DNA from 4 places in the Isoptericola sp. NPDC057653 genome. Region 1 is predicted to be linked to each of the others. Evidence: riboswitches for the same ligand, from Rfam matches in the RefSeq annotation. Region 1 holds a riboswitch; each other region holds the start of a gene.

Region 1 (7,220 bases):
CGGACGGCGGCGCGCGCGCCGAGCCACAGCACGAGCGCGGCGAGCAGGCCCGGCAGCAGCACCTGCAGCCCGTCGAGCACCGACTGCAGCACGGCCACGCGCACGCCCTGGTGGCGCACGTCCTGCGACTGGCGCGCGTACCGGGCGGCGAACTCGTCCTCGCCGCCGATGCCGCGCAGGATGCGCAGTCCGGAGACGGTGTCCGCGCCGAGCGACGTGAGCCGGCCGGTGGCCTCGCGCTGCGTGGTCTGGCGCGACTGCAGCGGCTTGACCAGCAGGCCGAGCACGACGGCGACCGCGGGGATGCCGAGCGCCAGGACCAGCCCGAGCTGCGCGTGCTGGGACAGCATGATCGCGACGACCACGACGTACGCGATCACGCCGCCGGTGAACCGGCCGGCCATGGAGAACATGTCGCCCACGCGGAGGGCGTCGTTCGCCACGGCGGACACCACCTCGCCGGTGGGGAGCTTGCGTGTGATCGCGTGCCCCGCGCGCGACGCCTTGTAGCCGACGAGCTGGGAGAACGACAGCGACGCCCGCACCCAGTTCTCGACGTCCCAGATGTGGTTGAAGATGCCGGCGACGACGATGACGAGCGCGGCGCCCAGCATCGCGCCGCACCACAGGAACAGCGGGCCGCCGAAGCCCTGCGACAGGCCCTCGTCGATGGCGCGACCGATCAGCAGCGGGGCCGCGGCCGACGCGAGCATCGCCACCACGCCCGCCACCAGGGACTTCGCCAGCACGTCGCGCTGGCGCCACCCCTGCCAGGCGAGGAGCTTGGCGGGGGACGTCAGAGGGGGGTTGCCCACGTCGGGGAGGGGGAGGGGTCGCACGGGGATCAAGCGTACGGAGCCGTACCGACACCGGGCGACGGAATAACGCGCGGGCGGGCGGGCCGTCGAGGTCCGAACCCCGCCTACGATGCTGGGGTGAGCACGCCGCAGCAGACCCCCGCCGCCAGCCAGGCCCAGGCCGAGACCGCCATCCGCAAGGCCCGCGGAGCCCTGAAGCGCTACCGGTTCATGGCGATCCTCACCGGTGTGATGCTGCTGATCCTGTGCTTCGAGCTGTTCTTCAAGTACGTGGTGAAGGTCGACGTCGTCGTCGACTACCTGGGCTGGGTGCCGTTCGCGCACGGCTGGATCTACGTGGTCTACCTCGTGAGCGTCCTCGACCTGTGGTCCAAGATGCGCTGGGGCTTCGGGCGGCTCGCCACGATGGTCTTCGCCGGCGTCGTCCCGGTGATGTCGTTCATCCTCGAGAAGCGCGTGCACGCCGGCGCGGACGCCAAGCTCGCCGCGCTCGCGGAGCGGTACTCGGCATGAGCGACCCGGCCGCCGTCGCCCTCGCCCCGCTCGTCGCGCCCGGCCCGGCGCTCGACGCCGCACGCCTCGCCCGGTACGCCCGGCACCTGCCGCTGCCGGGCGTCGGCGCGGAGGGGCAGCGGCGGCTCGCCGCGGCGCGCGTGCTGGTCGTGGGCGCGGGCGGCCTGGGCAGCCCGGCCCTGCAGTACCTCGCGGCGGCCGGGGTGGGCACGCTCGGCGTCGTGGACGACGACGTCGTGGACGTCTCCAACCTGCAGCGCCAGGTGGTGCACGGCACCGCCGACGTCGGTCGGCCCAAGGTCGACTCGGCCCGGGACCGCCTCGCGGACCTGGCGCCCGACGTCGCCGTCGTCGCCCACGCGGAGCGCCTGACCCCCGAGAACGTCCTCGACATCCTGCGCGGGTACGACCTCGTGCTCGACGGGGCCGACAACTTCCCGACGCGCTACCTCGTGTCGGACGCCGCGGAGGTCCTCGGCGTGCCGGTCGTGTGGGGCGCGATCCACCAGTTCGACGGGCAGGTGAGCGTCTTCTGGGGCGCGCCGCGGTCGGCCGACGGCTCCCGCGAGCGCGGCGCCACCTACCGCGACGTCTTCCCCGTGCCCCCGCCGCCCGGCACCGTGCCGGACTGCGCCACCGGCGGCGTGCTGGGCGCGCTGTGCGGCACCGTCGGGTCGGTCATGGCCACCGAGGCCGTCAAGCTGATCACCGGCGCGGGCACCACGCTGCTCGGCCGCATCGCGGTCTACGACGCCCTCGACCTCACGTGGCGGCAGCTCGCCGTCCGCCCGGACCCCACGCGCGAGCCCGTCACCGCCCTGCTCGCCGACGACGCCGCGTACGCGGCGTTCTGCGGCCTGCCCGCGCCGTCGGGCGGCGCCGCCGACGCGGGCATGGGCCCGGCGAGCGTCACCGCGCGCGAGGCGGCCGCGCTGCTCGCGGGCGACGCCCCCGTGGCGCTCGTCGACGTCCGCGAGGACTGGGAGGCGCAGGCCCTGCCCGTCGCCGGGTCGCGGCTCGTGCCGAGCGGCGTGTTCCTCGGGCCCGACGGCGCGGACGTGGCGCGCGCGGAGCTGCCCGTCGACCGCCCCGTGCTGCTGGTGTGCGCGGCCGGCGCCCGCTCGGCCCGCGTCGCCGACGTCGCCCGCGCGGCCGGGGTCGACGCCCGGTCCGTCGAGGGCGGCGCGCCCGCGCTCCTCCTCGCCGTCTGACGCCGAGGGGGTCCGCACACCTCGCGAGGTCGCTCGAGCACGGGCCCACCACGGCATGGTGCGGACCCTCGCACCGGGCGGGCGGGGCGGTCAGAGGGCGAGGTCGAGGCGGCCGTCGGGCGTCGAGCTGGCGAGGGCGCCCTCGCGCCGCGGGATGCGGCCAGCGCCGGCGGCGAGCCGGCCGGCCTGGACGGCCAGGCGCATGGCGTGCGCCATCCGGACGGGGTCCGCGGCCCGCGTGACGGCGGTGGCGAGCAGGACGCCGGCGCAGCCGAGCTCCATCGCGAGGGCCGCGTCGGACGCCGTGCCCACGCCCGCGTCGAGGATGACGGGGACCCGCGCGGCGGCGGCGATCGCCTCGATGTTGCGCGGGTTGAGCACGCCCAGGCCGGTGCCGATCGGAGCGCCCAGCGGCATGACGGCGGCGCAGCCGACGTCCTCCAGGCGGCGGGCCAGGATCGGGTCGTCGTTGGTGTACGGCAGCACGACGAACCCGTCGCGCACGAGCTCCTCGGCGGCCTCGACGAGGCCGAACGGGTCGGGCAGGAGGGTGACGTCGTCGGCGATCACCTCGAGCTTCACCCAGTCGGTGCCGCACGCCTCGCGGGCGAGCCGCGCGGTGAGCACCGCCTCGCGGGCCGAGAAGCAGCCGGCGGTGTTGGGCAGGGCGCGGATCCCGAGGCGCTCGAGCAGGCCCCAGATGCCACCGTCCTCAGCGCCCGCCCCGCCGGGCCGCACTGCGACGCGCCGCATCGCCACGGTGGTGAGCCCGGTGCCGGACGCGACCAGCGCGTCCTCGAGCGTCATGAGGTTGGCCGCCCCGCCCGTGCCCATGACGAGGCGCGAGCCGATCGTGGTGCCGGCGATCTCGAGCGGGTCGGCGAGGGTCGCGGTGCTGGTCATGGTTCCTCCTCAGCCGCCCTGGACGGCGGTGACGATCTCGACCCGGTCGCCGGGCGCGATCCGGGTGCCGGCCCACAGGCCGCGGGGGACGACGGCGTCGTTGACGGCGACGGCGATGCCCTGCACCGTGCCGTCGGCCACGAACGCGGGCACGAGGCCGGCGACGAGCGCCTCGACGCCGTCGCCGTGCGGCCCGTCGAGCGGGTAGGGCTCGCCGTTCACGACGGCGGTGGGGGCGGGGGGCGCGGCGGTCATCGGACGGCTCCTTCGGTACGGCGGGCGGGGGAGGGGGCGAAGCGCCGCGGGTCGGCGGCGGCCAGCGCGGGGTCGGGGGCGGGCGCGCCGGTGAGCGCGGCGACGACGGCGTCCGCGGTGAGCGGCGCGAGCAGCACGCCGTTGCGCCCGTGGCCGACGGCGGCCAGCAGACCGGGGGCCGCGGTGGCGCCGACCAGGGGCAGGTTGTCGGGGGTGGCCGGGCGGGCGCGCGGCGTGACGTCGACGAGCGCGGCCTCGTCGATGCCGGGCACGAGGGCGCGCGCGTCGCGCAGGAGGGCGAAGACGCCGCCGGCCTCGGCCCGGCGGTCGTCGGGTCGCTCCTCGCTGGTGGCGCCGACCACGACCTCGCGGTGCGCGGGCCCGCCGCCGGGGCCGGTCCCGGTGCCGGGCGCGCGCGGCACGAGGTACACCGGCCGTCCCTGCACGGTGCCGCGCACCACGTGCTCGAGGGCGAGCCCGGGGCCGGCGTCGAGCCGCAGGGTGATCCCCTTGACGGGCCGGACGGGCACGGGCGCCTCCGGGACGGCGTCGAGCAGCGCGGCCGCGGGGACGGCGCCCGTGGCCAGCACCACGGCGCCCGCGGCGTGGCGCGCGCCGGCGTCGTCCTGCACCGCGACGACCCGGCCCGCGCGGTCGCGCTCCAGCCGCACGGCGGCACGGGGGACCAGGGCGTCGCCGAGCGCGGCGCGCAGCGCGGCGTGGGCCCCGCGCGGGTCGACGGCGAGGTCGCCCTCGACCGCCGCCGCGCCCGCCAGGCGCGGGCCGAGGTACGGCTCGCGGCGGCGGGCGTCGGCCACGGTGAGCTCGGCCGAGCCGAGCCCCCATCCGCGGTGCAGCGTCAGGACGCGGCGGAGCAGGGCGAGGTCGTCGGCGTCGTACGCGACGGCGAGGGAGCCGGCCCGCTGCAGGGGGACCTCGCGGCCCGACGCGGCGGCGAGGTCGGCGGCGAAGCCCGGCCAGCGCGCGGCGGACGCGAGGTTGAGCCGCGTCAGCTCGTGCTCGCCGAAGTCGGCCTCCGCGACGGCGGCCAGCATGCCCGCGGCCGCGCGGGTCGCGCCGTCGCCGGGGGCGGGGTCGAGCACCGTGACGGACATCCCGGACGCGGCGGCGCGCCACGCGACGGCGAGGCCGACGATGCCGCCGCCCACCACGACGACGTCGCGGGGGGACGGAGGGACGGACGTGGGCATGTGCGCTCCCTTCGCTGGCATGACCCAGATCAGGTTCGACGGTCGGCTCCTGCGCCCTCTCAGCCCCGAGCGGGGCTCCCGTGCGCCGTCACTGTAACCCGGGCCGTGGTTACCCTGACCGGCGTGACCACGACCAGCGCCGCTCCCGGCACGACGCGCGCCCGCCTCGCCGCCGCCCGCCTGTACCTCTGCACCGACGCCCGCGAGGACCGCGGCGACCTCGAGGACTTCCTGCACGCGGCGCTCGCGGGCGGGGTCGACGTCGTGCAGCTGCGCGACAAGACCCTCGACGTGGCGCGCGAGCTCGAGCTGCAGGAGGTCGTGGCCCGCGTCGCGGCCGAGCACGGCGCGCTGTGGGCGGTGAACGACCGGGCCGACGTGGCGGCGGTGACGGGGGCGCCCGTGGTGCACATGGGGCAGCGGGACCTGCCCGTCCCGGCCGTGCGGGGGCTGCTCGGTGCGGCCCCGGTGCTGGGCCGCTCCACGCACTCGGCGGCGCAGGCGGCGCAGGCCGAGGCGGACCCCGAGGTCGACTACTTCTGCGTGGGCCCGCTGTGGGCCACGCCCACCAAGCCCGGCCGCGCCGCGGTGGGCCTCGACCTGCTGCGGGAGGTCGCCGCGACCCGTCCCGCCACGCCGTGGTTCGCGATCGGAGGCGTCGACGCAACCCGGCTCGGCGAGGTGCTCGACGCGGGTGCGGACCGGGTCGTCGTCGTGCGGGCGATCACGCAGGCGCCGGACCCGGAGCGTGCCGCGCGCGAGCTCCGCGAGCGCCTCGGCTGACGACCCTCTCCCCGTCGGGCGTGGGTCGCCGATGGGGAGGTCTCCCCGTCGAGACCTCTCGCCCCGGGCGGGCGGCCCGTGCCAGGGTGAGGCCGACCCCCCTCACGGCCGGCGACGGCCGCCCGGAAGACGGAGCATCCATGACCGCACGGCCCTTCGCCCGCGCCCGCACGGCCACCGCGCTCGCCCTCGCCGGCTCCCTCCTGCTCGCCGGGTGCACCGGCGAGGCGGACGACGACGCGACCGCCACGACGGGCGGCCCGGAGCTGGGCGCGGACGCCGAGCAGGCCGCGGCCGGCCCCGGCACGGCGACCGTCGCCGACCAGGCGATGGCCGAGCAGAAGCTCGCCACGCCGCACGGCTCGGACGCCGCCCCGGGCGGCGAGGTGACCGTCACGCTGCGGGCGGTCGAGGTGGGCGACGGCGTGATGACGGTCCGCTGGGCGCTGCGCTGGGACGACGACGCGGCACCGGCCGACGCGGGCGTCAGCTGGTACGACATGTCCGTCGAGCCCGCGACGACGGTGACCGACCGCGCGGGGCTCAAGGCCTACCGCCCGTTCTGCACCGAGGGCGCCTGGCAGGAGGACACCGACAGCGCGACCGACGCGGCCCTCGCGCAGATCCGGTGCCGCGAGTCGATGCTCGTGTCCCCGCTCGAGAAGCACTCCTTCGAGTTCCCCAACCACGGCGCGGTCGAGGTGTCCGCGGTGCTGCCCGCGCCGGAGGGCGAGCCCGCGACCGTCGACGTCCTGCCCGCCGAGGGCCTGCCGCTGTTCACGGACGCGACGGTCACCTACCGCGACGGCGCCGCCGAGTGAGCGTCCGCCGCGCCGTCGCCCCGCTCGCCGCGGCCCTCGCGCTCGTCGCCGCGGGTGCGGTGCCCGCCGCGGCGACGACGGACCCGTCCGCCTCGCCGGCGGCGACCGGCTCCGCGGCCGTGGCCGACCCCGACCTGCTGACGGCGGCCGAGGACGCGCTCGCGGAGGCCCGCGCGCGGGTGGCGGGAGCGGAGACCACCCCGGAGATGGCGGCCGACGCGGCGGTCGACCTCCGCGCGGCGGACTCCACGTTCGCGCTGCGGCCGGACGACTCCACCACCGTCCTGGAGAAGAAGCGGGAGAAGAAGGAGGACACCGTCGTCACGCTCACCGCCGACCTGCTGTTCGAGTTCGGCGAGGCCACCCTCACGCCGGAGGCGAGGGCGGCGGTGGCGGAGCTCGCCGAGGACGTCCCGCAGGGCGCGACGGTGCGCGTGGACGGGTACACCGACTCCGTGGGCACGGACGCGTTCAACCGGAGGCTCTCGGCGCAGCGCGCGACCGCCGTCGCCGACGTGCTCGGGGCCGAGCGCCCGGACCTGGCCCCGAAGGTCGAGGGGCACGGCGAGCAGGACCCGGTGGCGGAGAACGAGGTCGAGGGCGAGGACAACCCGGCGGGCCGAGCGCTGAACCGCCGCGTGGAGGTGACCTACCCGACGCGGTGAGCGGGCCGACGGCGGGTGGCGCGCCGCTACGATGGGTCGG
Region 2 (7,220 bases), on a different contig from region 1:
CGCTCGCTCGTCCTGGGGATCATCGCGGTGGGCTGGGCCGCCGCCGTCGTCTACTCGCTGCGCCAGCACCGCAAGGCGCTCGCGGAGGAGAAGGCGGAGGGCGAGGTGGCGGCCGTGGCGGCCCCCGCGCCGACGCCCGCCGTCTGATCCAGCCCCGCCGGCGGCCCGCGGACGACGCGCCCGCCGGCCGAGGCGTCGCACGACCGACGACCCCGTGGTCGCGCCCCCGAAGCACCGGGGGGTCGCGACCACGGGGTCGAGTGCTCCGCGCGACGGGCGCCGGCGCACACCGTTGCCACGGGTCCGCATTTTCCCCCGCGCGAGCCCCTCCACGGGGTGGCGCCGACGCCTCGTCCCGGTACCGTGTGAAGCCAAGAGATCTGCCTGGCAGACCCAGCTGCACCGCACTGGGAGGTGAGCCATGTCGATACCCGGCACTCCGAACGACCACCAGCGCCGCGAGCTCGTCGCTCTCGCGGAGCTGCTCGGCGCCGGTAGCCAGCTGCTCGTGGGCCAGTACCGCGTCGAGGTCGCCACGGGCTCGTGGTGGTGGTCGGACGAGGTCTATCGGATCTTCGGGCGGGAGCCCGGGGCCATCGAGCCCGGTCCGGAGGTGCTCCGCGCCCACCTGCACCCCGACGACCGCGAGCGGCTCTCCCGCACCGCGACGGTGGCGCTCGGGACCGGGCGCCCGTTCGCCGGCGGGCACCGCGTGGTGGACGACCACGGGCGCACGCACTCGGTGGTGGTGACCGGGCAGGCCCGGCACGGCGCCGACGGCGCGTCGTCGCAGCTGGTCGGCTACGTCATCGACACCAGCCCCGTGGTGCGCGACGCGCTGGAGCGCGAGGCCCACCGCGCCGTCTCGCGGGCGTTCGTCGCCGCCGCCGCGTCGGAGCAGGCGAAGGGCGCGATCATGGCGGTCTGCGGCGTGGACGAGTCGGTGGCCACGGAGGTGCTCACCGACGTCGGCGCCCAGGTGGGCGTCTCCGCCCAGTCCGCGGGCGAGCAGGTGATGAAGGAGCTCTCGCGGCCCGTCGGCGACCGCGACACGGCGCTCACCGCCGCGGAGGTCGTCCGGGGGGCGCCGCCCGCGAAGGACGCGGCCGACCGGCTGAGCCACGCGCTCGCCGCCGTGCGGCCGGTGGACCGGCCCCACGGCCACGACGCGCAGCTCGCGCGCCGTCGGCCCCGCGCGAGCCGCTGACCCTCACGCTCGGCACGCGCGGCTCCGGACGGGCGACGGCCCGGGCTCGCGCGGTGCGGGCCCGGGCCGTCGGCGCTCAGTGGCTGGGGATGAAGCGGGCGGCCGCGCGCACGGCCCCCCGGCGTGCGAGCCGCTTCGCGAGGACGGCGACGCCCCCGGAGACGGCCGCGAAGGTCACGGCCTGGATGATGGAGATCTCGTCGTCGTCCACGTTGGTGGGGGCGACGTTGCCCGTCGCCTTCTCCCACACCACCCCGATCAGCTTCTGTGCGACCCATCCGGCGGCGATCGTCAGCACCACCGTGCCGACCTTCACGCCCAGCGGCTGCTCGGTGTCCGTCACGTGCTCTCCCTCGGTCGGTCCCCGGCGTGGCCGGTGCGTCGTCGTACGGTGCCCGCGGGCGTCGTGGCACGTCAGGCATGTCACACCAGGGCCCCGCGGACGGGACCACGGTAGCGCGGCGCCGGTGTGTAGGCTCGTGGTGATACGACAGGGGAGCGCCCACCGGCGCTGAGAGTGCGGAACGCCGCAGACCCTCGAACCTGACCCGGTTAGGACCGGTGGAGGAAGTCGGGAATCTCGTTCCCTGCGGGACGGCCGCACCACAACGGTGCCGGGTGCCCGCAGGACCCCCTTCTCGCACTCTGAGGAGGACAGCATGACCCACAGGACCTCGCGGCCCCGGACCACGACGGCCGCGGCGGGCGTCGCCGTCGTCGCCCTGCTGCCGCTGCTGGCGGCGTGCGGCGGCGGGAGCGGGCCGGACGACGCGGCGAGCGCGTCGGACACCCTCACGCTCGTCACGCACGACTCGTTCGCCGTCTCCGACGACGTGCTGGCCGCGTTCGAGAAGGAGTCCGGCCTCACCGTGAAGCAGGTGGCCCCGGGCGACGCCGGCACGCTGGTGAACCAGCTCGTGCTCACCAAGGACGCGCCGCTGGGCGACGTCGTCTTCGGCGTGGACAACACCTACGCGTCGCGGGCCGTCGACGCGGGTGTCTTCCAGAAGTACCAGCCGGCCGACCTGGACCCGCGGGTCGCGGCGTACGCGCCGGACGACCTCGCGGGCACGCTGACGCCCGTCGACGTGGGCGACGTCTGCATGAACCTCGACGACGGCTGGTTCGAGAAGAACGACGTCACGCCGCCGGCCACGCTGGAGGACCTCGCGAAGCCGGCGTACCAGGACCTGACCGTCGTCACGAACCCCGCGACGTCGTCGCCGGGCCTCGCGTTCCTGCTCGCCACGATCGGCGCGTTCGGCGCCGACGGCTGGCAGGGCTACTGGTCCGACCTGCGCGCCAACGGCGTCAAGGTGGCCGAGTCGTGGGAGGACGCGTACTACGTGGACTTCTCCGGCGCGGGCGAGGGCGGCGAGCGCCCGATCGCGCTGTCGTACGCGACGTCCCCCGCGTTCACCGTGACCGACGACGGGAAGTCGTCGACCACGAGCGCGATGCTCGGCACGTGCTTCCGGCAGGTCGAGTACGCGGGGGTGCTCACGGGCGCCGCGAACCCCGAGGGCGCCGAGAAGCTCGTCGACTTCCTCACCTCCGAGGCGTTCCAGGCGGACGTGCCCGGGCAGATGTACATGTACCCGGCCGACCCGGGTGTCGAGCTGCCCGCCGACTGGCAGCAGTTCGCACCCCTGGCCGACAAGCCGTTCGAGGTGGCGCCCGCCGACGTGGCCGCGCACCGTGACGAGTGGATCGAGCAGTGGACGGCGACGGTCGTCGACTGATGCGCCGCACCGGCGTCCCGGCCGCGCGGGTCACCCGGTCGGCGCGGTGGCGCGCGGACCGCTGGGGCGCCTGGCTCGGCTGGGGCGCCGCCGTCGTGCTCCCGCTGGGGTTCCTCGCGGTCTTCTTCGCGTGGCCCGTGGTGTCGCTCGTCCTGCAGGGGTTCTTCACCGAGACCGCGGCGGGTCGCGCGCTCGACCTGTCCGGCTTCGCCGAGGTGCTGTCGCAGCCGCGCACGTGGCGGATCGTCGGCCAGACGCTGGCGCAGGCCGTCACGGGCACGGTGCTGTCCGTGCTGCTGGGCCTGCCGGGCGCGTACGTGCTGTACCGGTGCCGCTTCCCGGGGCGCACGCTCGTGCGCGGCCTGGTCACCGTGCCGTTCGTGCTGCCCAGCGTGGTCGTCGGCGTCGCGTTCCGCGCCCTGTTCGCCCCCGGCGGCCCGCTCGGCTGGGCGCACCTGGAGGAGAGCTTCGCCGGCATCGTGCTGGCGCTCGTCTTCTTCAACTACGCCGTCGTGGTGCGCACCGTGGGCGGCATGTGGGAGCGCCTGGACCCGCGCGCCGAGCAGGCGGCGCGAGCCCTCGGCGCCACGCCCTGGCGCGCCTTCCGCACGGTGACGCTGCCCGCCCTCGGGCCGGCGATCGCCTCGGCCGCCGCGGTGGTGTTCCTGTTCTGCGCGACGGCGTTCGGCGTCGTGCTCGTCCTCGGCGGGCTGCGCTACGGCACCATCGAGACGGAGATCTGGATCCGCACCACCCAGTTCCTCGACCTGCGCTCCGCGGCGGTGCTCTCGGTGCTCCAGCTCGTCGTGGTGGGGGCCGCCCTGGCGGTCAGCTCCCGGGCCCGGTCCCGCCGGGAGCGCGCGCTGCACCTCACCAGCGACCGGGTCGCCGCGCACCGGCTGCGGCTGCGCGCGGGCGCCGACGGCGCGGACATCGTGCCCGCCCTCGTCACGCTCGTCGTCGTGGCGGGCCTGCTCGTGCTCCCGATGGCCGGCCTCGTCACCCGGTCCCTGCACGCCCCCGACGGGTCGTGGAGCCTCGCCAACTACGCGGCGCTCGGCACCACCGGCGGGCGTAACGCGCTCACGGTCACGGTGTGGGAGGCGCTCGCGAACTCGCTGCGCACCGCCGCCTGGGCCGCGGCCATCGCCGTCGTCGTCGGCGGGCTCGTGGCCCTCGTCGTGTCCCGGCGCCCGCGCCGGGCCGGCCTGCGGCGGGCGGTCGGGGTGCTCGACGCCGCGTTCATGCTGCCGCTCGGCGTGTCCGCGGTGACCGTCGGGTTCGGCTTCCTCATCACCCTGGACCGGCCGCTCGGGCTCGACGTCGACCTGCGCACCTCCGGCGCCCTGGTGCCGATCGCGCAGGCCGTCGTGGCGATCCCGCTGGTCGTGCGGACGATGCTGCCCGTGCTGCGGGCCATCGACCCGCGCCTGCGCGAGGCGGCCGCCACCCTGGGCGCGGCGCCCGGGCGGGTGCTGCGGTCCGTCGACGGGCCGCTGGGCGCGCGGTCGCTCGGGCTCGCCGTCGGGTTCGCCTTCGCCGTCTCGCTGGGGGAGTTCGGCGCGACGTCGTTCCTCGCCCGCCCCGAGACGGCGACGCTGCCGGTGGTGATCTTCCGGCTGATCGGGCGGCCCGGGGCCGAGAACTACGGCATGGCGCTCGCGGCGTCCGTGGTGCTGGCCGTGCTCACCGCGACCGTCATGATGGTGGCCGAGCGCCTGCGGGGCGACCGGCCGGGAGGGGAGTTCTGATGGGGCACGACCGCCAGGGGGGCCTCGCCGTCACGGGTGCCGTCGTCCGGTACGGGGCCACGCGCCGCCGGCCGGGTTCGGTCGCCGTCGACGGGGTGTCGCTCGACGTCGCGGCCGGCGAGATCGTGGCGCTGCTGGGGCCGAGCGGCTGCGGCAAGTCGTCACTGCTGCGCGCCGTCGCGGGGCTGGAGCCGCTCGCGGGCGGCAGCGTCGCCTTCGACGGCACGGACCTCGCGGGCGTGCCCGTGCACCGCCGCGGCTTCGGCCTGCTCTTCCAGGACGGGCAGCTCTTCCCGCACCGGGACGCCGGGCGCAACGTGGCCTACGGCCTCGAGACGCAGGGCCTGCCGCGGGCGGAGCGCGCCGCCCGGGTGGCCGAGCTGCTCGCCGACGTCGGCCTCGTCGGCTACGAGCGGCGGTCCGTCGCGACGCTGTCCGGCGGGGAGAAGCAGCGCGTCGCGCTGGCCCGAGCCCTCGCCCCGCGCCCGCGCCTGCTGCTGCTCGACGAGCCGCTGTCCGCCCTGGACCGCCGGCTGCGCGAGCGCCTCGCCGTCGACGTCCGCGACACCCTGAAGGCGACCGGCACCACCGCCGTGTTCGTCACGCACGACCACGACGAGGCGTTCACCGTCGCCGACCGCGTGGCCGTCATGGACGCCGGCCGGCTGCTCCAGGTGGACGCCCCGGACGTGCTCCTGCGCGCGCCCGCCGGCCCGCGCGTGGCCGAGTTCCTCGGCCTGTCCCCGGGCGACGACCCGGACCCCCGCGACTCCCCGGACGCGTCCGGAGCGTCCGGTGCAAGGACCGCCGCCATGACGACATCATCGAGGCATGACGCGGTCTGACGGCCGGAGGCGGCGGCTCGCCGCCGCGGCGTGGGGCGTGCCGTGCCTCGCGCTGCTGGGCGCGTGCGGCCCGGGGAACGGCGAGGACGCCTTCGCCGCCCGCGAGCCGCTCCCGACGTGCGGGGAGGTGACCGCGCGCCCGGACCTCGGAGAGGGCGAGCCGACGACGGAGCTGGCCGAGGCGTTCGCCTGCCTCGATGCGGCGTCGGCGCGAGGGGACGGCGCCGAGCTCATCGTGCGGTCTCGGACGATCGAGGGGGACCCGATCGTCGAGTACCACCGCGTCGGGCCGGGGATCGACGGGCTCGAGGTCTACGTCGACGGCACGCAGGACGCATTCGGTGACCGGACCTGGACCTACCGGTCGTGCCCGGAGACGGTGACGGCGGCGGACCCGCTCGGCTGCCCGGGCGAGGAGGCGCCCGCCGGCGGTTGAGCCCTACGCCTCGCCGGCGTCGTGCACGAGGAGGGCGACCTGGGTGCGGTTCTCCAGCCCGAGCTTCTCCAGCACGCTCGACACGTGCGCCTTCACCGTGGGGACGCTGAGGTACAGGCGCGCCGCGATGTCGGCGTTCGACGCGCCGCGGCCCAGCTCGACGGCGACGTCCCGCTCGCGGGCGGTGAGCGCGTCCAGGGCGGCGCGGGCACGGTCGCGCGCGCCGTCCGACCCGGCGACAGCCTCCATGAGCCGCCGCGCGACGTCCGGCGCCAGGACCGGCTCGCCCGCCGCGGCCGCACGCACGGCCGCGGCGATGCGGGCGGGCGGCATGTCCTTGAGCAGGTAGCCCGCGGCCCCGGCGCGCAGCGCGCCGCCGACCTCCTCCGCCGTGTCGAACGTGGTCAGCACGACGACGGCCGGCGGCGCCGGGCGCGCCCGCACCCGCCGGGTCGCGGTGACGCCGTCGACGCCCGGCATGCGCAGGTCCATGAGGACGACGTCGGCCGGGTGCGCGTCCAGGACGCCCGGCACGTCGGCCCCGTCGGCGGCCTCCGCCACCACGCGCATCCCGTGCGCGCCGTCGAGCATGAGCCGCAGGCCCGCCCGCACCAGAGGGTCGTCGTCGACGAGCACGAGGCGTACGACCGTCCCCGGGTCGTCGGCGCCGGCGGGGTCGGTGTCGGGGAGCGTCGTCACGCGTCCCACGGTAGCCACGCCTCCACCGCGAAGCCGCGCGACCCGTCGGGCGCGCCGTCCGGGCCCGCCGAGAGCGTGCCGCCCAGCAGCGTGGCCCGCTCGCGCAGCCCGACCAGCCCCGTCCCGGTCCCCACGCCGGCGGGGGGCGTGCTGCCCGGGGCGGCACCGTCGTCGGCCACGCGGACCCGGACCTCGCCGGCTGCGGTCGCGACCGTCACCCGCACCGCCGAGCCGGGGGCGTGCCGGCGGGCGTTCGTGAGGCCCTCCTGCACGACGCGGAACACGGCCGTCGCGACGGCGGCGGGCGGTACGTCGTCACCCGTGCGCTCGAAGGCGACCGTGGTGCCGGCGGCGCGCGAGTCGTCGACCAGGCGGCGCACGTCGTCGAGGCCGGGCACCGGGCCGAGGTCGTCGGGGCCGGCCCGCAGCAGCCGGATCACCTGGCGCAGGTCCTCCAGGGCGTCGCTCACGCCGGCCCGCACCCGGCCCGCGGCCGCCGCGAGCTGCGCCGGGTCGGCGTCGGGCCGGTACTCCATCGCG
Region 3 (7,220 bases), on a different contig from region 1:
CAGCCGCCGCACCGACGCGATCGTGGAGAGCTCGGAGCCCGCGGGGGCGGCCGTGGCCTGCGGGCCGGCGGGACCGGGCGGCCCCGACGACCGGCCGGGCGGGGTGCCGGGCGCGGCGGGTCGGCGCGCGGCGGAGGAGGCGGAGCTCCTCCTCGGACTGTCGGAGGGATCGGCGCCTGCGGCGCCTCTGCTGCTGCTGCGCGGTGCGCGCGTTGTGTCGGGCATCACCACCATTCTGACACCCGCCACCGACACGCTTGCCCCGGTCACCCCTCCTTGGCAAGCGTTTGCCCGGCACGCGGTGAAGGCGCGGCGAAGGCATGGCGCCGGGCTGACCCGGCGGGTGACCCGAGGCGCCCCGGCGCGGCGGACCTCACCCCGCCGCGGCCCCGGCGAGCGCGACCGCACGGGGCTCGGCGGCCTGGTCGAAGAACGCGAGCTCGTGCTCGCACGCCCGCTGGAAGGCCGCCGCCATCCGCGCCCGCGTGGCGGGCCCGGCGTCCCCGGCGGCGCGGCGCAGGACGGCGACCGCCCGGCGGGTCGAGGCGGCGAACTCCTCGTCGGCGTAGGTGCCCAGCCAGGCGGAGTACGGGTGGTCGGGGCGGTTCAGCGCGGCCAGCCGCTCCCCCACGTCCTGGTAGATCCAGTAGCAGGGCAGGACGGCGGCGACGAGCGTCGCGTAGTCGTCGCCCGCGCCGCGCAGGTGCTCGAGGTACGCCGCCGTCGTCCGGCTGGCCGGCACGTCGGTCGGCTCGCCGCCGAGCCAGCTCGTGTGCAGGTCGAGCTCCGTGACGAGCGCGCCGTGCGCCCCGCCGGCCCAGAAGGTCTGCTCGGCGCGCGTGGGGGCGAGCTGGCTCGCGCGGGCCAGGCAGCGGGAGTACTCGCGCAGGTAGATCGCGTCCTGCTCGAGGTAGGTGCGGAACCGGTCGGCGGCGAGCGACCCGTCGCCGAGCGCGCGCACGAACGGCAGCCCGTCGATCGCGGCGCGCACCGGGGCGGCGGCGTCCCACCACCGGTCGACGGCGGCCCGGCCGGCCGCGGCGGCGGCACCGTCCTGCGCACCCGGCCGCTCCCGCTCCACCGCGCCCGACGGGGTGCTCCCCGCGAGATGGTCGACGGGCCCGTGCCCGCCGCCGACGCGCAGCGCCTCCCCCGCCCGGATCGCGGCCGCGAGCCACGCCTTCGTGTCGCGCAGCGCCTCGGCCCAGTCGCCGGTGCGGGCGTACCGGGCCGCCAGCCCGCTCGACAGGGAGCAGCCGGTGCCGTGCGTCGCCGTCGTACGCACCCGCTCGCCGGCCAGCTCCAGCAGCACGCCGTCGGCACCGACGAGGGCGTCCGGGGCGCCGGCGCCGTCGTCGCCGGTCAGGTGGCCGCCCTTGGCCACCACGAGCACGTCGTGGCGCGCGGCGAGCCGGCGCGCCTGGTCGAGCGCCGCGGCCCAGGAGGCGGCCGGCGGCTCCTCGACGAGCACCGCGAGCTCCGGCAGGTTGGGCGTGACCACGTCGACCCTCGCGAGCAGGTCCCGCACGGCGCGCTCGGCCGTCGGGTCGAGCAGGCGGTCGCCGCTGGTGGCCACCATCACCGGGTCGAGCACGACGGCCGGGCGGGGCGACGTCGCCCCGCGCGGCAGCCCGTCCAGCCACGCCCCGACGGCCCGCGCGACGGGCGCGGCCGCGAGCATCCCGATCTTCACCGCGTCGATCGCGACGTCGTCCGCGAGCGCGTCGAGCTGGGCCGTGAGGAACTCCGCGGGCGGCACGTGCACCCCCCGCACGCCGCGGGTGTTCTGCGCCGTCAGGGCGGTCAGCGCCGCCATCCCGTACCCGCCCGCGGCCACGACCGCCTTGAGGTCCGCCTGGACCCCGGCGCCGCCCGAGGGGTCGGAGCCCGCGATCGCGAGGACGCGGGGCCGGCTGGGCGGGGCCGCGCGGTCGGTGGTGCCGTGCTCGGTGGTGCCCTGGCCCGTGGTGCCACGGTCGGTGGTGCCCTGGTGGGCGGAGCTGTCGTGACGTGCGCGCACGCTCATGCCGACATCCCTTCGCTAGTGCGAGCTAGATCAGGTTCGACGGGTGTGATCTCAGCGTCCAGGCGCCGGCCGGGGCCGACGGCGGGAGGCACCCCGTGTCGTTCGGCGCCACCGTAGCCCACCGCCCGCGAGGGGCGTCCGCGCGTCCCACCAGGCGCGTCGCCCGCCGGGATAGGGTGCGGGGGTGTCCGTGGTCGTCCGTCGTGTGCGCGAGCTCCTCGTCGCCGGCACGACGCTCAGCATCGCGGCCGCCGCCCACCTCCTGGCCGGCGGCTCGCTGCCCGGTGCACCCCTCGCGTGGCTGGTCGTGCTGGCGCTCTCGGCGCCCGTCGCCGTCTGGACGGCGCGACGCCGCCTGACGCTCCGTCGCCTGCTTCCCGCGATGGTCGCGCTGCAGCTCGTGCAGCACTCCGCCCTGTCGGTGCTGGGCGCCGCCCCCGCCGGTGACGCCGGGACGACGGCCACCGCCCTCGCCGGGCACGCCGGCCACGACCTCGGGCCCGGCTCATTGCCTCCCGCGGCCGGCGTCGCCACGCACCTGGAGCACGCCGCGGACGGCGGCACCACCACGTGGATGCTCGCCGCGCACGCCGTCGCGGTCGTCCTGACGGCGCTGCTGCTCGCCGCCGGCGACCGGGCCGCGGCGAACGTCGCCTCGCACCTGGCGCACGTCGCCCTGCTGGTGCAGGGCCCCCCGGCGCTGCCCGTGGTGCGGCGCGGCCCGGTCGTCGCCGGGCCCGCCTGGCGCCCGCTGCCCTGGGACGCCCGCCGCCGCCCCGCGCCGCGCGGACCGCCGTCGTGGCGCGGCGCGCTCGTGCGCGCCGCCTGAGCCTGCCCCGGTCCGAGGTCGGACGGGGCGGGCCCCGCCGTCCCACGACCCCCTCGAACCACCGGAGCAGACAGCCATGTCCTCGACCACCCTTGCCCGCACCAGCCCCCGCCGCGCCGCCGTCGCCGTGCGCACCCGCCGGCTCGCCGGCGCGGCCGCCCTCGCCGTCCCGGCCCTCGTGCTCGGCGCCGCCGCCGCGTCCGCGCACGTGACGGTGACGCCGGACTCGGCCGAGTCCGGCGCCTACGCCACCCTGACCTTCAAGGTCCCCAACGAGTCCCCCGAGGCCTCGACGACCGCCGTGACGGTCGCCCTGCCGACCGACACCCCGTTCACCAGCGTGTCCGTCGAGCCCGTCCCCGGGTGGAGCGCGAAGGTGACCCGGGCCGCGCTGCCCGAGCCCGTCGACGTCCAGGGCACCACCCTCACCGAGGCGCCCGCGAGCGTCGAGTGGACCGCCGACGACCCGGACGCCGGCATCGCGCCCGGAGAGTTCCTCCGCTTCTCGGTCTCGGCCGGCGCCGTGCCCGACGGCGTCGACACGATCACGCTGCCGACCACGCAGACGTACTCCGACGGCGAGGTCGTCGAGTGGGACCAGCCCGCGACGGGCGACGACGAGCCCGAGCACCCCGCCCCCGTGCTGCAGGTCGTCCCCGCGACCGGGGGCGACGCGCACGGCGCCGCGTCCGACACGGCGGCGCAGGCGTCGGACGGGGCGGGCGCCGACGGCGGCTCCGGCGACACCCTGCCCCTCGCGCTCGGCGCGGCCGGCCTCGGGCTGGGCCTCGTGGGCGCGGTGACGGGCGTCGCCGCCCTCGCCCGCACGCGCGCCCGGACGGGGCAGCAGTGACCCGCCGCCGGCGCGGCACGGCCCGCCGCGCGCTCCTGGCCGGCGCGGGCGCCGTCGGGCTCGCCCTCGCGGGCGCGGTCGGGCTGGCCGGGCCGGCGAGCGCGCACAACGTCGTCGTCGGGACGACGCCGGCCACGGGCTCGACCGTGACCGAGGCGCCCGAGTCCGTCGAGGTGACCTTCGACGAGGCGGTCCTCAACCTCGCCGCGGACGGGTCGAGCACCGTGATCTCCGTGACCGACGCGGACGGCACCGAGCACGCGACCGGGTGCCCCACCACCCAGGACCGCACGGCGTCCGTGCCGGTGACGCTCGGCCCGGCGGGCGAGTACACCGTGGACTGGCGCATCGTGTCCGCCGACGGGCACCCGACCAGCGGGCAGTTCGCGTTCACCTACGACCCGCCCGCCGGGACCACCGCGGCCACCCCGGGCGCCGCCGCCACGCCGTGCGGCTCCCCCGCCGCCGGCGCCGACGAGGCCCGGCCCGCGAGCGGCACCGGCACCACGGACGCCGGCGGCTCCTCCGAGCTGGTCGTCGTGCTGGGCATCGCGGGGGGCGTCGTCGTGCTCGCGGGCGCGGCCGTCCTCGTGGCGCTCCGCGTCGCGCGGCGCCGCGACTGAGGCACGACACCCGCCCACGACCGGTCAGGGCCAGGACCACGCGTGCGTGGCCCTGGCCCTGACCGGTCTCGGGGAGGCGCCGCGGCCGGGCGTCCCCGCACCTGCCGCGCGCCGCCTACGATGCCGACCATGGATGCGGGGCAGATCGTCGGGATCGTGACGGGCCTGGTTGTGGTGGTCGTGCTGGTCACGGCGGTGGCCGTCTGGGCGGCGCGGCGCAGGAACGCCGCCCGGGCGCGCGCGGCCGAGCTCGAGGCGGAGCTGCAGCGGCTCGGCGTCGAGGCCGGCTCCGCGCTGGTGCGCACGGACGAGCGGGCCCGCCTCGCGGAGGACGAGCTGGCCTTCGCGGTGGCCGAGCTCGGCGAGCGGGAGACCCGCGAGCTCGCGCCCACGCTGCGACGCGCGCGCGAGCGCCTGGCCGAGGCGTTCCACCTCAACCAGCGGCTGCACGACGAGGTGCCGGACACGGACGCCGAGCGGCGCGAGTGGTCGGCGCGGATCGTCGACCTGTGCCGGTCCGCCGGCGGCTCCCTGGACGACATCGACCGCGGCCTCGCCGGGTTGCGGCAGACCGTCCGCGCGACCCCGGACGTCGTCGCCCGGGTGGACGGCGAGCTCGCCCGGGTGCGCGAGGCCGTGCCGGCCGCGCGTGCGGACCTCGAGCGGCTGCGCGGCCAGTACGCCGAGCGCGCCCTGCTGCCCGTCGCGGACAACCCCGACCAGGCGGAGCGCCTCCTCGAGTTCGCCGGGCGCAGCACCGCCGCCGCCCGCAAGCGTCTGACGACGCAGCAGGTGGCGGAGGCCGGCGCCGCCGCCCGCGCGGCGGAGGAGGCCGTGCGCCGCGCCGAGGGGCTGCTGCGCGCCGTCGACGACTACGAGGCGGAGGCCCTGCGCGCCGAGGCCGCGCTCGGCGCGATCGTCGCCGAGTCGCGCGCCGAGCTCGCCCAGGCCCGCGCCCTGCCGGCCGCCGTGCGCGCGGGCCGGATCGACGGCGCCGTCGACGCCCTCGAGGCCGCGCTCGCGTCGCTGCCCGCGCCGGGCGAGCCGGGCGACCCCCTCGACGCCCTCACGCGCGTGCGGGAGGCCAACACCGCGCTCGACGACGCCGTGGCCGAGCGGGCGGAGCGCGACGAGCGCAGCCGGAAGGCCGCGGCGCGCCTCGGGCCCGCGCTCGACGACGCCGAGCGGCAGCTCACGGCCGCGCGCTCCGTCGTGGACGACTACCGCGCCCCCGTGGGGCCGGACGCGCGGACGCGGCTCGCGGAGGCGGAGCGCGAGGTGGCGCAGGCGCGGACGGCGGCGGACCCGGAGCGGGCGTTCGCCGCGGCCCGCCGCGGCGCGGCCCTCGCGGCGGAGGCCGCCACGCTGGCGCACCGCGACATCGCGCGCGCCGGCAGCGGCCAGCGGTGGGACGGCGGCTACAACGGCGGCGACCGGGGGTACGGCGGCTGGGAGGGCGGCCGCCGCCCGGCGGGCCGCAGCGGCTCGGACGTCTTCGGCGCCGTGCTGGGCGGGATGGTGCTGGGCGGGATCCTCGACGACATCGGGGACATCGGGGACATGTTCGACTGACGGACGGAGGGCCGGATGACCACCACGGTGCGGCGGCGCGTGCGGGTGCACGGCCGCGTCCAGGGCGTCGGGTTCCGCTGGGCGACGCGCCGGGCCGCGGCCGACGCGGGCGTGGTCGGCCTCGTGCGCAACCTGCCCGACGGCACCGTCGAGGCCGAGGTCGAGGGCGCCCCCGACGCCGTGGCGGCGATGCTCGCCTTCCTGCGCGAGGGCCCGACCGCGGCCGTCGTCACCCGCGTCGAGGTCGAGGACGTGCCGCCGCGCGGCGACGGCGCGTTCGTCGTCAGCGGCTGACCGGTCCCGACCACCCCGCCGGGAGGCGCGCGGCCACGACCTCGATGACCCCCGCCCGGGTCCGCTCGTGCTCCTCCACGACGAGCCCCTGCTCCTGGACCCACCGCGCGGGGCGGCGGCCGAAGTGCTCGCCGGCCAGCGGCACGCTCACCAGGTCGGCGGCCGCCTGCAGCGCGCGCAGCGGCCAGACGCTCGAGGCGACGTGGTCCGCGAGCAGCAGCAGGCCACCGGGCCGCAGCACGCGCGTCATCTCCGCGAGGGCCGCCCGGTCGGAGCCGATGGCGCACAGCGAGAACGTGCACACGACGGTGTCGAACGCGGCGTCGGGCAGGTCGAGGGCCTGCGCGTCGCCGAGCCGCAGGTCGACGTCGTCCAGGCCCAGCCCCGCCGCACGGCGGCGGGCCAGCTCCAGCATCGCGGGGCTCCACTCGACCCCCGTGTACGCGCCCGCGGTCACGGCCCGGGGGTAGTGCGCCAGGTTGAGCCCCGTGCCCGCCGCCACCTCGAGGGTGCGGCCCTGGGCCCGCGCGCACAGCCGCCCGCGCACGTCGGGGAACATCCGCCGCTCAGCGGCCGCGAAGGCCCGGTCGTAGCCCGCCGCCTCGCGGTCCCACCGGCGCCGCAGCCGTGCCGCGCGCCGTCCCGTCGCGGTCTCGTCGTCGCTGGTCACCGGTCCAGGCTCCCATGCGCCGACCACGCGCGACAGGCCCCCCCGGGCCGGGCCGGCGCCCCGCCCCGGCGAGCCCGGCCGCCCGCCGTCCGCAGGTCACCGCCGCGCCGCGACAGGCCCCGCGACCACGTACGATCGCGCACGTGACGAGTCCCACCCACGCCCGACCTCCCCGCCGCCGCTCCGCCGGCAGCGCCGTGGTCGGCGGCGTCGGCGAGCTGCTCATCACGCTCGGCGTGATCCTCGGGCTCTTCGTCGTCTGGCAGCTGTGGTGGACGTCCGTCGAGGCGAACGCGCAGGCGCAGGAGGTGGTGCAGGAGTTCCGCGCCACCCTGCCGCCGGCCAACCCGGCG
Region 4 (7,220 bases), on a different contig from region 1:
CGGCCCGCTCCCGGGCGCGGGAGATCGCGTGGGCCGCGCCGTCGACCCCCAGGACCCGGTGCCCGGCCCGCGCGACGGCGAGCGCCAGCACGCCGGTGCCGCACCCGGCGTCGAGCACGGGGTCCGCGAGCACGGACCGGCGCACGAGGGCGAGGAGCGCGGGCTGGGGCCGCCCGATCTCCCACGGTGGCGGGACGTCCCCCGCGTACAGGGCGTCGAAGTCGTGCTCCGTGCGTGCCTCCGGTCGGTCCATGCGCGCACCTCCTCCCCCAGTGTGCGCGCCTGCCGTCTACCCGGCCGCGAGGACGGCGAACGGCAGCGCCGCGACCAGCACGCCGACGCCCAGGACGACCGTGTCGTGCCGGGCCCACGGCGCCGGCTCGGCCCACGTCCGCGACCCCGCTCCCGCGAAGCCGCGGGCGTCCATCGCCACCGACATCGTCGTCGCGTCCCGCAGCGTCGCCGCCAGGACGGCGAACGTCACGGAGGCGGCGTGCCGCCCGCGGTCGAGGGGCCCGCGCCCCGGCCCGAGGCCGCGTGACCGGCGGGCGCGGGACGCCTGCTCCCAGACGTCGCCGAGCCGCTCGAACCGCTGGAGCGCGGCAGCCACGCCGACCACGAACCGCGCGGGCAGCCGCAGGCGCTGGCCCAGCTGGTCGGCCAGCCCGCTCGGGTCGACCAGGGGCGCGAGCGCGACCCCGGGCAGGGCGAGCACGGCGATCCGCATCCCCGCGACGGCCGCGACCTCGAGGTCGCGCCCGCCCAGCAGCCACGTGGACCACGTGACCGACGCGACGGCCACGACCACCGCCAGATAGCGGGCCGGCGCGCCGGACCTCCGCGGCAGGCCCGCCACCCCGCAGACGAGGCAGGCGCCCAGCGCGACGGCCGCCGACGCGAGGTCGCGCACGCCGAACGACGCGACCAGCCCCAGCAGCCCGAGCGCCACGAGCACGAGCGGGTTCACCCGCCCGAGCACCCCGGTCACGCCGCCACCACCCGCCCCGGGCGGGACGCGCCCCGATCCTGCCCGTCCCGCCTGCCCGGCGGCAGGGCGACGCGGTGGTCGGCGAGGCCCACGAGGTGCCGGTCGTGGGTGCTCGCCGCGACGGTGGCGCCGTGCCCCGCCGCGGCGACGGCCCACCCGGCCACCGCCGCCCACGTGTGCCGGTCCTGGCCCACGGTCGGCTCGTCGAGCAGCGCCAGGGGAGGCCGGTGCGCGAGCGCCGCCGCCAGGGCCAGGCGCCGCTGCTCGCCGCCGGAGAGGCGGAACGGGTGCGCGTCGGCGAGGTGGTCGAGACGCAGCAGCCCGAGCACCGCCTCCAGGTCCACCGGCACGCCCAGCCGCCGACCGGTGAGCACCACCTCGTCGCGCACGCGCAGGGCGAGCAGCCCGTGCTCGGGGTGCTGCGGCACCCAGCCGCAGCGGCGGGCGAGCTCGCGCGACCGGGTGCCGCGTCCGGGCGCCCCGGCGAGGCGGCCCCGCGCGGGCCGCAGGTGCCCGGCCAGGGCCGCGACGAGCGTGGACTTCCCGGCCCCCGAGGGGCCGGTGATCGTGGTGAGGCGGCCGGCGGGGAGGCGGGCGTCGACGCCGTCGAGCGCGCGGGTGGTGGTGCGACCGTGCAGGCCGCGCGTCGTGAGGTCGACGCCGAGCGCGTCGACGGTCACGTCGGGCCCGGCGTGCTCCGGCGCGACCAGCGCCGCGGGCACCGGCAGCGGGGTGGGCGCCGGCACCCCCGGGAGCCAGACGCCGGCGTCCGTGAGCGCTGCCCGGAGCGCGGGCTCCGACCCCGGACCCGGCGGGCGCAGCGCGCCCGGCGCGACGTCGTGCGTGACGACGCCACCCGGGCCGAGCACGACCACCCGGTCCAGGTGCTCCAGCCACAGCCCGACCTGGTGGTCGACGACCACCAGCGAGGTGTCGGTGCCGGCGAGCGCGTCGAGCACCGCGGACCGCACCTCGGCCGCGGCGTCCGGGTCGAGCATGGCGGTCGGTTCGTCGAGGAGCAGCAGGTCCGGGTCGCGGGCCAGCGCGCCGGCGAGCGCGAGCCTCTGGAGCTCGCCGCCCGACAGCGCCGACGTGGGCCGGTCGAGCGGGTACCGCAGGCCCACGCGGTCGAGCGCCCCGCGGGTGCGGCGCCAGATCTCGTCGCGCGGCAGGCCCGCGTTCTCGGGCCCGAACGCGACGTCCCTGCCGATCCGCTCGGCGACGACGGCGGCGCCCGGGTCCTGCAGCACGAGGCCGACGACGCCGTCCACGTGCGCGGTGCCGGACAGGTCGCCCGGCAGCGGGTCGCCGAGCACGCCCGCCAGGGCGTGCAGCACGGTCGACTTGCCGGCCCCGCTGGGCCCGACGAGCCCGACCCGCTCCCCGGCGCCGACCGTGAGGTCGAGTCCGTCGAGCACGGGTGCCGCCCGACCGGTGGGGCGCCACGTGAGGCCCTGCAGCCGTGCGCGCGCCACCCCTCAGCCCCGGGCGGCGCGGTCGGCCAGGTCCCTGCCGGGCCCGAACGCGTCGAGCACGCCGGCGCGGGCGAGGGCGCGCACGAGCGCCGCGCCGCCGAGCCCGGCGAGGAGCGCGCCGGACAGCGCGAAGAGGCCGAGGTAGGCGAGGCGGAAGCCCCACTGCCAGTCGGGGTAGTAGGCGAACCACTCGTAGACGGCGCCGCAGGCGCCCGCCGCGGCGCCCGACAGCGCCGCGACGGCGCTGCCGAACCGCCGGTACAGGAACAGCGCCAGCACGAGCTCGACGCCGAACCCCTGCACGACGCCCGAGACGATGGCGGAGAAGCCCCAGCCTGCGCCGAGCAGGGCCTCGACGCTCGCGGCCACGACCTCGGTGAGCAGCGCGGCGCCGGGCTTGCGGACGATGAGTCCGCCGAGCACGCCACCGAGCAGCCATCCGCCGCCGAGCAGGCCGGTGGCCGGCGGGAACACGACGACCAGACCGGCCGAGAGCAGGTGGTAGAGCTGCGTCCAGCCCCAGAAGACGACGCCGACGGCGACGCCGAGCATCGCCATCGTGACCAGGTCGACGGTGCGGTACCGCAGGTTCGCGCGAACCGTCCCGAGGACGGTCGGACGTGCGATGGGCGCGGACATTCCAGGTAACTCCCTTCGCCGGTGCTAACCGGAGCAGGTTCCAAGGGTCTGCGGCTCGTGCCCGCACTCTCAGCGCCCCTTCGACGGCGCTCCCCTGTCATGGGTGTCTTCAGATGTGGCGGCCGACGACGCGGCCGCAGCCCACCCTAGGCGACCGGTCGCCGGGCGCAAGGTCGTCCCGCAGCGTGGGCCGGCGCGAGACCCCGCACATGCGAGAAGGCCCGGAACCTGAGGGTTCCGGGCCTTCTCGTCGGGGTGGAGCTGAGGGGACTCGAACCCCTGACCCCCTGCATGCCATGCAGGTGCGCTACCAGCTGCGCCACAGCCCCGAGAACCGACTCTCGTGGCCGCGAGCGACCGACGATTCGTCTGATTCGGTGTGTTCCTCCGGTCTTGCGCCCCTCGGAACGTCGATATCTTAGGCAGACTTCGGGTCAGGTTCCAAATTCCAGTCCGGACCGGCCTGCCAGTGGTCCAGCGGGTATCCGGCGCCCACGTTGTGCGCGACGAGCCGCCAGGCCGGGACGGCGCCCTCCCCCGACCGGTGCAGGTGCGACCAGTGCACGTTGTGCATGCCGGCCAGCCCGCGCCACGAGGTCGGGTCGAGACCGAGCAGGGCCGTGACCCCCAGGGAGATCGCGGCGCCGTGGGAGACCAGCACCAGGGTCGCGTCGTCGTCCAGCTGCTCGGCGTGCTCGGCGACCGCCTCGGTCATCCGCGCGGCGACGGCCGCCTTGGACTCGGCCCCCGCGCCCGCCGGCTCGGCACCCCGCCGCCAGGCGGCGTACTCCTCGGGCCAGCGCGCGGAGATCTCCGCGCCCGTCATGCCCTCCCAGTCGCCGAAGCCGCGCTCGCGGAGCCGCACGTCGGTCTGCACCGGGGCGCCGCCGAGCGCCTCCGCGTACGCGGTCGCCGTCTCGAGGGCGCGGCCCAGGTCGGAGGACACGATGCGCGTCGCCCGGTGCGACGACGCGAGGGCGGAGCCGCCCTCCCCCGCCTGCCACCGGCCGACGTCGTCGAGGGGGATGTCGATCTGCCCCTGCAGCCGCAGGGACGCGTTGTACGCCGTACGGGCGTGGCGGAGCAGGACGACCGTGCCGGCCGTCACCGCTCGTCGCCCGCGAGGCGGATCGCTCCGTCGCCCGCGGCGTCGCCGTACTCCGCCGCCGCGGCCGCGCCGTCGCCGCCCCGCGCGTCCTCGGGCAGGTCGATGGCGGGGCAGTCCTTCCAGAGGCGCTCCAGCGCGTAGTACACGCGGTCCTCGGCGTGCTGCACGTGCACGACGACGTCGCCGAAGTCGAGCAGCACCCAGCGCGCCTGCGCCTTGCCCTCGCGACGGATCGGCTTGGCGCCGGCCTTGATCATCGCCTCCTCGACGGCGTCCACGATCGCCGAGACCTGGCGCTCGTTGGTGCCGGACGCGATGAGGAACACGTCCGTGAGGACGAGCTGCTCGCTCACGTCGAGCGCGATGATCTCCTGCGCCTTGCGGTCCGAGGCGGCCCGGGCGGCGGCGATCGCCAGCTCGACGGCGCGGGGGGTGGCGGTCATGCTGCGGCTCCAGGCTGGGGTGTCGTGAGGGAGTGGGTCACCGCGGGTGCGGCGGAGTCGGTGCTGAAGCTCTTGTCGTCCGAGCCGGCGAGCAGGAGCTTCCACACCAGCAGGCCGAGCACGAACGCGACGACGACCAGCACGATGTAGTGCAACCAGGTGTAGGACGCCTCGGGCTCGTCCCAGTCCTCCTCGTCGTCCTCCTCGACCTGCGGCGCCGCCGAGCGGGCCCGCACGGGCTGCTCCGAGGCGACCAGGGCGTCGAACGGGGACGCGGCGGGGCGCGCGGGCGCGGCCGGCGCGGCGCCCGCCGTCGGGCGCGAGGGCGGGAGGGCGGCGGGCCGCTCCGCCGCGGGGCTGGCCCAGGGCAGCGGCGGGGGCGTCGACGAGGCCGGCGCGCTCGCGGGCGCCGCCGGCGCGGCGGCCCGGGCGGTGGGCGCGGCGGTCGGCGCCGACGGCGCGCCGAACGGCGAGTCCGACCCGGTGGTCGCGAACGGCGAACGACGCGGGGGCCCGTCGGGGCGCGGGGCCACCGAGGCGGGCGGGGTCGCCGCGGGCGGGGCGGCGCTCGCCGGGGAGGACAGGGGCGGCAGCGTCGTGCCCGTCGGGGCGGGCGAGGGCGCGGCCGGCGGTGCAGCGAAGTCGCGTCGCATCGAGGTGCGCGTGGGGGCCGCCTGGGCGCTCGGCGCCGCGGGCCGCGACACCGGGGCGGGCGCGACCGCGCGGGACATCTCCCCGGTGGGGCGCTGGATGGGGGCCAGGCGGCCCGTCTCGTCGAGGCCGCGCACACCCGCCGAGGCCGACGGCGGCCGGACCATCGGCGCCGGGGCGGGTCCCGCCGCGGGGCTCTGCTCGCGCAGCGACCGGCGCGACGGAGCGCTGGTCGGCGGCGCGGCGAACCGGGACGCGGGGGCACCGCCCGCCGACCCGGCGGGCGGGCCGAACGGGGACGGCGCCGCGGGGCGGCCGTAGTCCGGGCCGGCCGCGGGCGGCGGCGCCGCCGGGGCCTGGGGGGCCTGCGCGGCGGCGGCCGCCTGCTCCCGCTCGCGGATCTCGCGGCGGGTCAGCGGGCGGGACGGGTTGTTGTCACTCATCGAGACCTCGATACAGACCGTGCTTGGCGATGTACTGGACCACGCCGTCCGGCACCAGGTACCACACCGGTTGACCGGCCTGCGCCCGGCGACGGCAGTCGCTCGACGAGATCGCCAGCGCCGGGACCTCCAGCGTCGTGACCCCGTCGTGGGGCAGTCCGTCCACCGTGAGCTGGTGCCCCGGCCGCGTGACAGCCACGAAGTGTGCCATCTCCCACAGGTGGGCGGCATCCTTCCAGGTGAGGATCTGCTCGATCGCGTCGGCGCCGCTGATGAAGAACAGGTCGGCGTCGGGGCGTTCCTCGCGCAGGTCCCGCAACGTGTCGACGGTGTACGTGAGCCCCGGGCGGTCGATGTCCACGCGGCTCACGGTGAAGCGCGGGTTCGACGCCGTCGCGATCACCGTCATGAGGTAGCGGTGCTCCGCCTCGGAGACGTGCTGGTGCTGCTTGAAGGTCGGCTTGCCCGTGGGGACGAACACGACCTCGTCGAGATCCAGCAGCGCCGCCGCCTCGCTGGCGGCGACCAGGTGCCCGTGGTGGATGGGGTCGAACGTGCCGCCCATCACGCCCAGGCGCGGACGGCGCGGCTGCGACGACGGCTCGTTCACGCTGGCCGGACGGCGGTCGTCAGTGGCGGTTGGACACGTTGCGGAAGGCGTACGTCACCACGAGCGCGGCGACCAGGCCACCGAACGCGAGGAGACCCATCGCGATCGGGGAGATGGTCTCGGCGTGCTCGGCGGCCTCCTGGGCCACCTGGACGGCGGTGTGCAGCACGGGTTCCTCCTGTGCGTCGTGGGTGCGGCAGGTGCGATCGGGGCCCAGTCTCTCACGGGGCGGGAGCGGGGCCGACGGGCGACGGCGGGGCCGTCAGGGCCGGACGTGCCCGTCGCCGTGCACCACCCACTTGGTGGTGGTGAGCTCGGCCAGGCCCATCGGGCCACGGGCGTGCAGCTTCTGCGTGGAGATGCCGATCTCGGCGCCCAGGCCGAGCTGGCCGCCGTCGGTGAAGCGCGTCGACGCGTTCACCATCACCGCCGCGGAGTCCACCTCCGCGACGAACCGCTCGGACGCGGCGAGGTCGCGGGTGAGGATCGCCTCGGTGTGCCCGGACGACCAGGTGCGGATGTGCTCGATGGCGTCGTCGAGGGAGTCGACCACGCGCACCGCGAGCTCCAGCGCCAGGTACTCGGTGGCCCAGTCGTGGTCGGTCGCGGGCAGCACCTCGACGGCCTCGGGCGCCAGGGCGACGGAGCGGGAGTCCCCGTGCAGCACGACGCCGGCGCCGCCGAGGGCGGCCAGGGCGGCGGGCAGGAACGCCTCCGCCGCGTCGGCGTGCACCAGCAGCGTCTCCGCCGCGTTGCAGACCCCGACGCGCTGGGTCTTGGCGTTCAGGACGATCTCGACGGCCTCGGCGACGTCGGCCGTGGCGTCCACGTACACGTGCACGTTGCCGACCCCGGTCTCGATG

What was found. Region 1 has a riboswitch for thiamine pyrophosphate ahead of thiO (glycine oxidase ThiO). Riboswitches for the same ligand answer to the same signal wherever they lie in the genome.
Region 2: another riboswitch for thiamine pyrophosphate. It lies ahead of ACFU9A_RS19575 (thiamine ABC transporter substrate binding subunit); the one in region 1 lies ahead of thiO (glycine oxidase ThiO).
Region 3: another riboswitch for thiamine pyrophosphate. It lies ahead of ACFU9A_RS12665 (bifunctional hydroxymethylpyrimidine kinase/phosphomethylpyrimidine kinase); the one in region 1 lies ahead of thiO (glycine oxidase ThiO).
Region 4: another riboswitch for thiamine pyrophosphate. It lies ahead of ACFU9A_RS15885 (ECF transporter S component); the one in region 1 lies ahead of thiO (glycine oxidase ThiO).

The regions. Positions count from the first base shown of each region.
Region 1 is NZ_JBHVHP010000001.1:1,731,399-1,738,618, forward strand. Features, by position in the region: gene ACFU9A_RS07840 (ABC transporter ATP-binding protein) at 1-845, opposite strand, end outside; gene ACFU9A_RS07845 (DUF3817 domain-containing protein) at 936-1,331, shown strand; gene ACFU9A_RS07850 (ThiF family adenylyltransferase) at 1,328-2,542, shown strand; gene ACFU9A_RS07855 (thiazole synthase) at 2,633-3,445, opposite strand; gene thiS (sulfur carrier protein ThiS) at 3,455-3,700, opposite strand; gene thiO (glycine oxidase ThiO) at 3,697-4,911, opposite strand; TPP riboswitch at 4,901-5,003, opposite strand; gene thiE (thiamine phosphate synthase) at 5,035-5,694, shown strand; gene ACFU9A_RS07875 (hypothetical protein) at 5,835-6,515, shown strand; gene ACFU9A_RS07880 (OmpA family protein) at 6,512-7,180, shown strand; gene guaA (glutamine-hydrolyzing GMP synthase) at 7,220-7,220, shown strand, end outside.
Region 2 is NZ_JBHVHP010000003.1:540,241-547,460, reverse strand. Features, by position in the region: gene ACFU9A_RS19590 (sulfite exporter TauE/SafE family protein) at 1-147, shown strand, start outside; gene ACFU9A_RS19585 (PAS domain-containing protein) at 422-1,207, shown strand; gene ACFU9A_RS19580 (DUF4235 domain-containing protein) at 1,284-1,550, opposite strand; TPP riboswitch at 1,690-1,794, shown strand; gene ACFU9A_RS19575 (thiamine ABC transporter substrate binding subunit) at 1,867-2,949, shown strand; gene ACFU9A_RS19570 (ABC transporter permease) at 2,949-4,700, shown strand; gene ACFU9A_RS19565 (ABC transporter ATP-binding protein) at 4,700-5,545, shown strand; gene ACFU9A_RS19560 (hypothetical protein) at 5,532-5,981, shown strand; gene ACFU9A_RS19555 (response regulator transcription factor) at 5,985-6,680, opposite strand; gene ACFU9A_RS19550 (sensor histidine kinase) at 6,677-7,220, opposite strand, start outside.
Region 3 is NZ_JBHVHP010000002.1:312,028-319,247, reverse strand. Features, by position in the region: gene ACFU9A_RS12670 (ABC transporter ATP-binding protein) at 1-12, opposite strand, end outside; gene ACFU9A_RS12665 (bifunctional hydroxymethylpyrimidine kinase/phosphomethylpyrimidine kinase) at 374-2,026, opposite strand; TPP riboswitch at 2,017-2,132, opposite strand; gene ACFU9A_RS12660 (hypothetical protein) at 2,211-2,855, shown strand; gene ACFU9A_RS12655 (YcnI family protein) at 2,932-3,708, shown strand; gene ACFU9A_RS12650 (copper resistance protein CopC) at 3,705-4,331, shown strand; gene ACFU9A_RS12645 (hypothetical protein) at 4,461-5,903, shown strand; gene ACFU9A_RS12640 (acylphosphatase) at 5,919-6,197, shown strand; gene ACFU9A_RS12635 (class I SAM-dependent methyltransferase) at 6,187-6,867, opposite strand; gene ACFU9A_RS12630 (class E sortase) at 7,011-7,220, shown strand, end outside.
Region 4 is NZ_JBHVHP010000002.1:1,023,293-1,030,512, forward strand. Features, by position in the region: gene ACFU9A_RS15870 (class I SAM-dependent methyltransferase) at 1-253, opposite strand, end outside; gene ACFU9A_RS15875 (energy-coupling factor transporter transmembrane component T) at 290-988, opposite strand; gene ACFU9A_RS15880 (ATP-binding cassette domain-containing protein) at 985-2,463, opposite strand; gene ACFU9A_RS15885 (ECF transporter S component) at 2,467-3,102, opposite strand; TPP riboswitch at 3,096-3,208, opposite strand; tRNA gene ACFU9A_RS15890 (tRNA-Ala) at 3,359-3,431, opposite strand; gene ACFU9A_RS15895 (histidine phosphatase family protein) at 3,521-4,210, opposite strand; gene rsfS (ribosome silencing factor) at 4,207-4,653, opposite strand; gene ACFU9A_RS15905 (hypothetical protein) at 4,650-5,747, opposite strand; gene nadD (nicotinate-nucleotide adenylyltransferase) at 5,740-6,357, opposite strand; gene ACFU9A_RS15915 (hypothetical protein) at 6,377-6,526, opposite strand; gene ACFU9A_RS15920 (glutamate-5-semialdehyde dehydrogenase) at 6,620-7,220, opposite strand, start outside.